DNA from 2 places in the Tolumonas auensis DSM 9187 genome. Region 1 is predicted to be linked to the other one. Evidence: riboswitches for the same ligand, from Rfam matches in the RefSeq annotation. Region 1 holds a riboswitch; the other holds the start of a gene.
What was found. Region 1 has a riboswitch for thiamine pyrophosphate ahead of thiM (hydroxyethylthiazole kinase). Riboswitches for the same ligand answer to the same signal wherever they lie in the genome.
Positions count from the first base shown of each region.

Region 2: another riboswitch for thiamine pyrophosphate. It lies ahead of thiC (phosphomethylpyrimidine synthase ThiC); the one in region 1 lies ahead of thiM (hydroxyethylthiazole kinase).

Region 1 covers NC_012691.1:244,218-248,640, reverse strand. Annotated here, with positions in the region: gene TOLA_RS01180 (ROK family protein) at 1-1,036, opposite strand, end outside; gene TOLA_RS01175 (DUF2750 domain-containing protein) at 1,164-1,565, shown strand; TPP riboswitch at 1,619-1,711, shown strand; gene thiM (hydroxyethylthiazole kinase) at 1,760-2,563, shown strand; gene thiE (thiamine phosphate synthase) at 2,560-3,195, shown strand; gene thiD (bifunctional hydroxymethylpyrimidine kinase/phosphomethylpyrimidine kinase) at 3,192-3,992, shown strand; gene TOLA_RS16275 (putative bifunctional diguanylate cyclase/phosphodiesterase) at 4,034-4,423, opposite strand, start outside.
Region 2 covers NC_012691.1:1,162,777-1,167,199, reverse strand. Annotated here, with positions in the region: partial or broken gene thiE (thiamine phosphate synthase) at 1-527, opposite strand, end outside; gene thiC (phosphomethylpyrimidine synthase ThiC) at 533-2,380, opposite strand; TPP riboswitch at 2,483-2,583, opposite strand; gene TOLA_RS05495 (Slp family lipoprotein) at 2,673-3,185, opposite strand; gene tsaB (tRNA (adenosine(37)-N6)-threonylcarbamoyltransferase complex dimerization subunit type 1 TsaB) at 3,218-3,934, opposite strand; gene yoaA (DNA repair helicase YoaA) at 3,906-4,423, opposite strand, start outside.

The sequences.
Region 1 (4,423 bases):
CTTCCTTGAGTAATGGATAGAAGACGCTGATTTCACCGTTCAGAATGACAGTCTTGATATTAAAAATAGTAATCAACTGACTCAAGACATGTCCCAATACCCTTCCCACTTCCCGAATAATCTGTTCGCACAAAATGTTATGCCGACTCAATTCCTGATTAATGTGCTCAAGCTGTTTCGCTATGGTGTCACGCGGAAAATTCTGCGGATCCGATTTGTTGATCTTGCCAATAATGGCGTGATAGGTCAGATAGGTTTCAGCACAACCCCGGGCACCACAGTAACAAAGCGGCCCATGTTCAGAATAAGTAACGTGACTGATTTCAGGTGCAGTCCCTTGAGGCCCCAGAATAATCTGTTTATCAATGACAATACCAACGCCGACACCATAACCGAGAAGAACGGTAATAAAGCTGTCATGCTGCGGATATAGCTGCTGGATGCGATGAGATGAGCAATAAGCGATATTAAAAATTTTGCTTTCAATACCGGTTGCTGCAGTAATCGCTGCGGTCAGATTAAAATGCTTATCTTTAAATAGTTGACTGTAAAATACTGTCCCGGATGCCTGGGCCAGCTTTCCTTGCGTGGCGACAGTAATAATTTTAATTTCTGTTAGTGAAAGCTGATTCTGCTCACAGAGCCGAATGGAAATTTTTTTTATCAGATCAACAAAAAACTCTACTGATAATGCGCTCTCTGGCCGGGTTAAATCCCAGATCTGTTGATAGTTATCGATAATAGTATTGGTTTGATCGATCAGATTTCCGCAGATATTTTCTGTGGAGACGTAAAAACAGATGCTGTGATTAACCCGGGGCTTTAACTGTAATAGTGTCTGTGGCCGTCCATCTGATCTGTGCCGAGATTTGGGCTGGAGAACATCTATTTCTTCTATAATTCCATCATTCAGCAATTGCTGCGTTATTTTGGTTAAGGATGACTTTACCAGCCCCGTTTTTTTTGCGAGTTCCACTCTGGAATGAGAATGCTGTCTCAGCAGATTGACTACTCTGTTTTTTCCATTGATATCCATTTTCACATCTCTTGGCACAGCATCTGACCTGCATTGAACACATAATTCAGACAAAAGAGCTTAACATGGTATGTTGTTGGAAATCCTAGGCCTTAAATTTTTAACTTCAAATATCAGAGAAATGATCATGACCTATCCGCTATCCCCTGAAGAATTTCAAACCACCCTGGCTCAGGATGCAGAGCAACGTTACCACCATTTTTTACAGCAGGCTGTGCTGCACAATGAAGTTTGGATCCTCAAAGATGATGAGGGCTGTGTGTCACTATCAACTGATGATGAGGAATGTATTCCTGTCTGGCCGCATCCTGATTATGCCAAAGCCTGGGCTGGCAATGACTTTGCAGCGTGTGAACCTTATGCTGTTCCACTGAAAACCTGGCTGGATCGCTGGGTAAAGGGGATGAGTGAAGATGGGGTTGCGGTTGCGGTCTTTCCATTAGCGGATGCCGATGGTGTCGTCGAAGATCCGGCAACCATGGCCGATGATTTGCTGCGCAAGATGGCAAAACTGAATCGCAAGAAGTAATACGTCCGACAGTTCTGTTGACAGTCGCACCGGCTGACCGCCAGAATGAAGATTAACCGTGACCGGGGTGCTGCCTGGCAGCTGAGAAATACCCGTTGCACCTGATCTGGATCATGCCAGCGTAGGGAGTTCACGACGGGTATCTCCGTCCTCCTTTTGCTGCGCATTTTGTCTGCCATTTTGAAGGAGGACTTATGCCGCAAGCTCTGCCCGCAACGATTGTTGCTACCCATCTCGAACGAATTCGCCGATCTGTACCCCTCACCCATGTCATCACCAACGATGTCGTGACCGGTTTTACCGCCAATGTATTACTGGCTCTGGGTGCGGCTCCCGCCATGATCACCGCCCCCGAAGAAGCTGGCAGCTTTGCGGCTATCGCGTCTGTACTTTCTGTTAATGTGGGCACGCTGACATCCGCTCAGGCCGCGACCATCCGCATCGCCGTTCAGTCGGCGAATCAAGCTGGCACACCATGGGTGCTGGATCCCGTTGCAGCAGGTGTTTTGCCTTACAGAACTGAATTATGCCGTGAACTGCTGCAACAACACCCGGCAGCCATTCGTGGTAACGCTTCAGAAATCATGGCGCTGGCGGGTCAGGCTGCTGCAGGTAAAGGTGTCGATAGCGCCAACCAGAGCGATCAGGCCATTGAGGCGGCACAGGTACTGGCCAAAAGCAGCGGTGCCATTGTCGCCGTCACAGGTGAAATTGATTACATCACCGATGGTGAGCGTGTCGTCAGTATCAAAGCCGGTGACCCGCTGATGACCCGCGTGACCGGCACCGGCTGTGCGCTTTCCAGCGTCGTCGCGGCTTTTATCGCCGGGTGTGAAGAAAAAGACCGGTTAGATGCTGTCGCCAGTGCGTGTGCGGTTATGGCAATTGCCGGACAACGTGCCGCAGCGAAAGCAAAAGGTCCGGGAAGTTTTGTACCGGCGTTTCTGGATAACCTTTATCTGCTGGATGCCGTGACCATCGCCGAGGCACTGGCATGAAACTGGATTTATCCCTTTATCTGGTGCTGGACCCGGTGATGTGTGGCGGTTTTGACGCCACCATCAAGCTGACACAGCAAGTGCTGGATGCGGGTGTTACCGTTATCCAGTTACGGGCACCGCAGTGGAAAAAACGTGACTGGCTGCGATTATCACAGCAGATCCTGCCGATGAGCCGTGAAGCGCGGGTGCCGTTTCTGATCAATGATCATATCGATATTGCCCTGGCCTGTGATGCGGATGGCGTACACCTGGGACAAGGCGATCTGCCTCTGGCAATGGCGCGTCAGTTATTAGGACCCGACAAAATTCTGGGTCTTTCCATATCCAAAGCGCACCATCTGCAGGGTGATGATTGCCTGCTGGCTGATTATTTAGGTATCGGCCCGGTATTTCCGACCGGCACCAAGCAGGATGCGGATCCTGCTATCGGTTTAGCGACCTTCCGTGACTGGATGACCCAAATCCACCAGCCGGTGGTTGCAATCGGCGGGATCGGCGCCAGCGAAACTTCCGATATCATCCGGGCCGGAGCAGACGGGATTGCGGTGGTCTCCGCGATCTGTGCCGTAGCAGATCCGGCGCTGGCAACCCGCACATTAGGACAACTTATTCACGAGGCCAGACCATGATCCCCCATACTTTAACCATTGCCGGCTCAGACTGCAGTGGCGGTGCCGGCATTCAGGCCGATTTGAAAACTTTTTCCGCACTCGGCACTTATGGCATGAGTGTGATCACCGCCCTCACCGCGCAAAATACACAAGGCGTACAAGCGGTACACGCCGTACCGGCAGCCTTTGTCACGGCACAATGTCAGGCGGTGTTCAGCGATATCCGGGTTGATGCAGTGAAAATAGGCATGCTGGCAGATACCGCCATTATTGCCGCAGTTGCAGAAGCTCTGCGAGAATGGCGACCGGCTTGTGTGGTGCTGGATCCGGTCATGGTGTCCAAAAACGGGCATCGTCTGCTGGCTGACTCTGCGATAGATGCACTGCGCCGGCACCTGCTGCCGCAAGCCAGTATTGTTACTCCGAATCTGCCGGAAGCGGCCGCCTTGCTCGGCTGTGACGAGGCGACAACAGAAACAGAAATGGTGGAACAGGGACGCAATTTACTCAAGGCGGGATGTCAGGCGGTGCTGATGAAAGGCGGTCATCTGAGTGGCAGCAACAGCCCCGACTGGCTGATCACACCACAAGAGGCAATTCCGTTTACAGCGCCACGGATTCAGACCAAGAATACGCATGGCACTGGCTGCACATTGTCCTCTGCAATTGCCGCTTTATATCCGCGCTATAAAAACTGGCCGGAAACCATATCTCACGCCAAGACATGGCTTTCCGGTGCATTAGCGCAGGCTGATCAGCTGGATGTCGGACACGGCATCGGCCCGGTGCACCATTTCTATCAGTGGTGGCAGTAACCGGCCTGGCAGATCCGGTGGAATACCGGATCTGCTGTCTATCAGGCAGCAGCATGCGCCTGCAGCCACTGAATTAATGCGGTTTCAGGCATCGGACGGGCAAACATATAGCCCTGCATCTGGCGGTAACCAATCGCTTGCAGCTCTTCATATTCGGTCTGATTTTCAACACCTTCCGCAATCAGATCCATGTGCATGCTGGTTGCCATATCAAAGACCGCTTGTGACAGTGTAGTATCCCCTTCGCCGAGCATCACGACAAACGAACGATCCAGTTTTACCGTATCAAAGGGTAAATCACGCAGGCGCGCCAGTGAGGAATAACCGGTACCGAAATCATCCAGATGCAGACTGACACCGGCTTCCACGAATTGCCGCATCGTTTGCTCTACCTGTTCCGGGTACAGCAGCATTGCCCCTTCCGTCAGTTC
Region 2 (4,423 bases), 920 kb from region 1:
GCCAGCACTTGCGGAACACGCTCTTCGGAGATGCCTCCGATGGCCACGGTCGGGCAATCGCCTGACTGCAGGACACATTCCCGGAGGCGCGCTAATCCTTGCGGCTGGGAAGGCATGTCTTTGGTTTGCGTCGGGAAGATATGTCCCAGTGCAACATAGGACGGACGGATGGTCAGTGCCTCGGCCAGCTCAACCGGATCATGCGTGGAAATACCTAGGCGTAAACCGGCATTGCGCAGTGCGTCCAGATCAGCAATCTGAATATCTTCCTGCCCCAGATGCACACCGTAGGCACCATGCTTAATGGCTAACTGCCAGTAATCATTGATAAACAGGCGCGCCTGATAACGGCGCCCCAGTTCAATGGCTTGCATGATCTGTTGTTCCAGATCGGCAGCCTGCGGATCCTTGATCCGCAGTTGCAGCGTTTTGACGCCCCATTCCAGCAGACGCGCAATCCAATCGACCGAATCAACCACCGGATAAAGCCCTAATTGGTGATCGGTCTTCGGAAAAGCAAAAGACGGGTTCATTACTCCACCTCTTTTGCCAGATAGAGTTCACCGCCATGTTCACGAAAAGCGGCTGCCTGTTGCTGCATTCCCGATTTCATCTCATCGAAAGCACCGTCGCTGTCTAACTGACGTACTTCCTGGCTGATTTTCATTGAGCAGAATTTAGGACCACACATAGAGCAGAAGTGCGCTACTTTGCCGGATTCCTGTGGCAAATCTTCATCGTGATAAGCACGCGCGGTATCCGGATCCAGGGCCAGATTGAACTGATCTTCCCAGCGGAATTCAAAACGCGCTTTAGACATCGCATTGTCGCGGATCTGCGCGCCCGGATATCCTTTTGCCAGATCAGCGGCATGCGCGGCGATCTTGTAGGCAATCAGACCCTGTTTGACATCTTCTTTATTTGGCAGACCCAAATGTTCTTTCGGTGTGACATAGCAAAGCATCGCACAGCCGTACCAGCCGATCATGGCAGCGCCAATACCGGAGGTGAAATGGTCATATCCCGGTGCGATATCAGTCGTTAACGGGCCTAAGGTATAGAAAGGGGCGCCATGGCAGTGTTTGAGCTGCTCATCCATATTTTCTTTGATTAGGTGCATTGGTACATGACCAGGACCTTCAATAATCACCTGAACATCATATTCCCACGCTACCTGAGTCAGCTCGCCCAGTGTACGCAGTTCAGAGAACTGGGCTTCATCGTTGGCATCGGCAATCGAGCCCGGACGCAGACCATCTCCCAGTGACAAGGCCACATCGTACTGTGCGCAGATCTCGCAGATCTCACGGAAATGGGTGTAGAGGAAGTTTTCCTGATGATGCGCCAGACACCATTTAGCAATGATAGAACCACCACGGGACACAATACCGGTCACACGTTTGGCCGTCATCGGCACATAACGCAGCAGCAGACCGGCATGGATGGTGAAGTAATCCACGCCCTGTTCTGCCTGTTCGATCAGCGTGTCACGCATCACTTCCCAGGTCAGGTCTTCAGCAATACCGTTTACTTTTTCCAGCGCCTGATACATAGGCACAGTACCGATAGGCACCGGGCTGTTACGCAGGATCCATTCGCGGGTCGCATGAATGTGACGACCGGTGGACAGATCCATAACGGTATCAGCGCCCCAGCGGGTTGACCAAATCAGCTTTTCTACTTCTTCTTCAATACTGGAACTGATGGATGAGTTGCCAATATTGGAGTTGATCTTCACCAGGAAATTACGGCCGATAATCATCGGTTCACTTTCCGGATGGTTGATATTGGCCGGAATAATGGCACGGCCTTCGGCCACTTCCTGACGGACAAATTCAGCGGTGATCCCTTTTTCGCCTTCCTGCAGACGGCGCTGGTTTTCACGGACCGCGATGTACTCCATTTCAGGAGTGATCAGGCCTTTACGGGCATAGTGCAGCTGGCTCACACAGTGACCGGCTTTGGCTTTACGGATGGGTGCCTGTACTGCCATTTTTGGCACCAGCGGCAGCTGTTCAGCCTGCGCACGGGTAAACGCAGAATTTGGTTCCAGCACATCTTCGGTGTCGTTACGTTCCAGGATCCAGTTCTGACGCAACGGGAAAAGCCCCTGGGTTACATCAACCTGCTGATCCGGATCGCCGTAAGGACCTGAAGTGTCATAAACCAGTACCGGCGCATTTTCTTCATAGACAGGCGCCTGCTTGGTTCCGCCCACCAGCGATGGGGTAAGGTGAATGCGACGCATTGGTACACGGATATCAGGACGGGAGCCTTCCAGATATTCACGATCTGAATTAGGGAAGGTTTGGGTTGCCAGCGTAGACAGATACTCTTTCGCTGAATCACGACGTTCACGGGCAGTTAAATTTTTCGACATAGCAAGCTCACCTTAAATAGAAATCGGATGGCTTGCCGGAAGTTGCGTTGAGTGGGAGTTTTGCAGCAAAAGATCTTAAGTGATCTGAGGAGGAATTGCTTCCTGAGCGCAACTCTTGTTTCCCTTCGCAGGTTCTAGCCTGATCAGGTTCAACGGATCCCGAATAAACGGTCTCAGCCCTTAGGGCACTCCGACAAGTGAAAGGCAGTATGGAACGATGCGAAGAGAATGGCAACAATCAGATAACAATTGATGATCGCTGCCACAAAATCAATAATCAGCGAGGTACAATTCAGCGAGGGACTATGGTGCGGTGATGGTGGAAATAAAAGCCGTCATCAAACAGCGGATCTTCATAACGGACTTCCACCTCTTTTACGACTGGCCAGAGCTTATGTTGCGTCGCATTCAGCACGGCAAAACGGTAAGGCATGTCGCCAATTTTGCCTTCCCGTGAAAGTGCTGTTGCACCGGATACCGTTATGCTGCGGCCTTTGGCATATAAAACCGGATCAAGCAGTTGCGGAAACACCGCGATAAAACGACCGGGGGATTGTTCTGCCTGCTGCGGTATGCCGTTATAAGCCAGCGGCAGATAAACAACCTCGACCTCTGTTCCCGAGGCCAGATTGCGGGTTTGCGCGATAACGCCGCTCCATTTTACCTGCCAGCCCTGCGGATTATTCAGTTGTGCCATCTGAGCAAACTGCTGACGGATCAACACAGAATCATCGGCATAGTAACCGGTCTTGTTATTAGCGCAGGCGGTCAGAAACAGGGCAAGAAAGCACGCAATCCACTTCATATTCAGTTCTCAGCTTAAAGAGTGATCACTAGTTACTCACGACCCGGCAGTTTTTTCCAGGTCACCTTGTCACGCAGATAAACCGGTGATGCCAGCGCCGGTTCGCAATAATCGCCGGCACGGAACGCGGCAACCGCCTGCGGCAGCATGTCCTGCGCCCATGGCAGGTTTACTTCCTGTGCATTATCAGCAGGCTGCAAACCTAACTGAGCAGCCAGTTCAGTATAGCTGGTAAACCCAGTGCCTACTGCGACGCCATTCGCTAGCTGAGCTTCAAACTGGCTCAGATATTCGCCTGCCTGTTCCGGCAGGATCACGGCTTCATCGACAACGGATTGCATCAGACCATCACGCAGCAAAAAGGCACCGATATAGATCTCATTCATTCTGGCATCTATCGCAGCAACGGCTTTCTCAGCCTGCTGACGGCGGTATGCACCCTGTGCCAGCATCTGTAACGTGGAAACGCCAATCAGCGGTACACCGGCACCATACGCCAGCCCCTGAGCCGCGCCGATACCGATACGGACACCGGTAAAAGAGCCCGGCCCACGGCCAAATGCAATGGCATCCAGTCCGGATAAAGAGGCTCCGGCTTCAGCCAGTAATTCACTTACCATCGGCAGAATCAAACGGGTATGAGCCTGCGGAGCCACCTGCTCCCGGGTTAATACAGCATCGTTCCATAATAAGGCTGCGGAACAGCCTTCAGTGGCTGTATCAATCGCCAGAATTTTCATTCGCTTCAATCTCTCTTATTGGCTCTTCTTGTGTAATAACCGGTGCACTGACCGGCAATTTCCAGAATTCAGTTAAACGGGTTATATCCCGGCAACGCGGAATAGGCGGTAAACTTTTCAAAAACGCCGCCCCATACGGTTTATTGACCAGACGCGGGTCACAGAGGATCAGGATACCACGATCCTGATAATCACGGATCAGGCGCCCTACTCCTTGTTTCAGAACAATTACTGCTTCCGGCAATTGTAACTGCTGGAATGGATCGCCGCCCTGCATGCGGCAATCTTCCATGCGGGCTTTCAGTAATGGTTCATCCGGCGAGGTGAATGGCAGCTTATCAATGATGACACAGGACAATGCCGCCCCCCGGACATCCACCCCTTCCCAGAAGGATGACGTTGCTACCAGCACCGCATGTCCGTCGGCGACAAAATCGGCCAGAATCCGCTGCTTGTTATCATCCCCCTGCACCAGCACAGTACGATCCAGCTTATCGC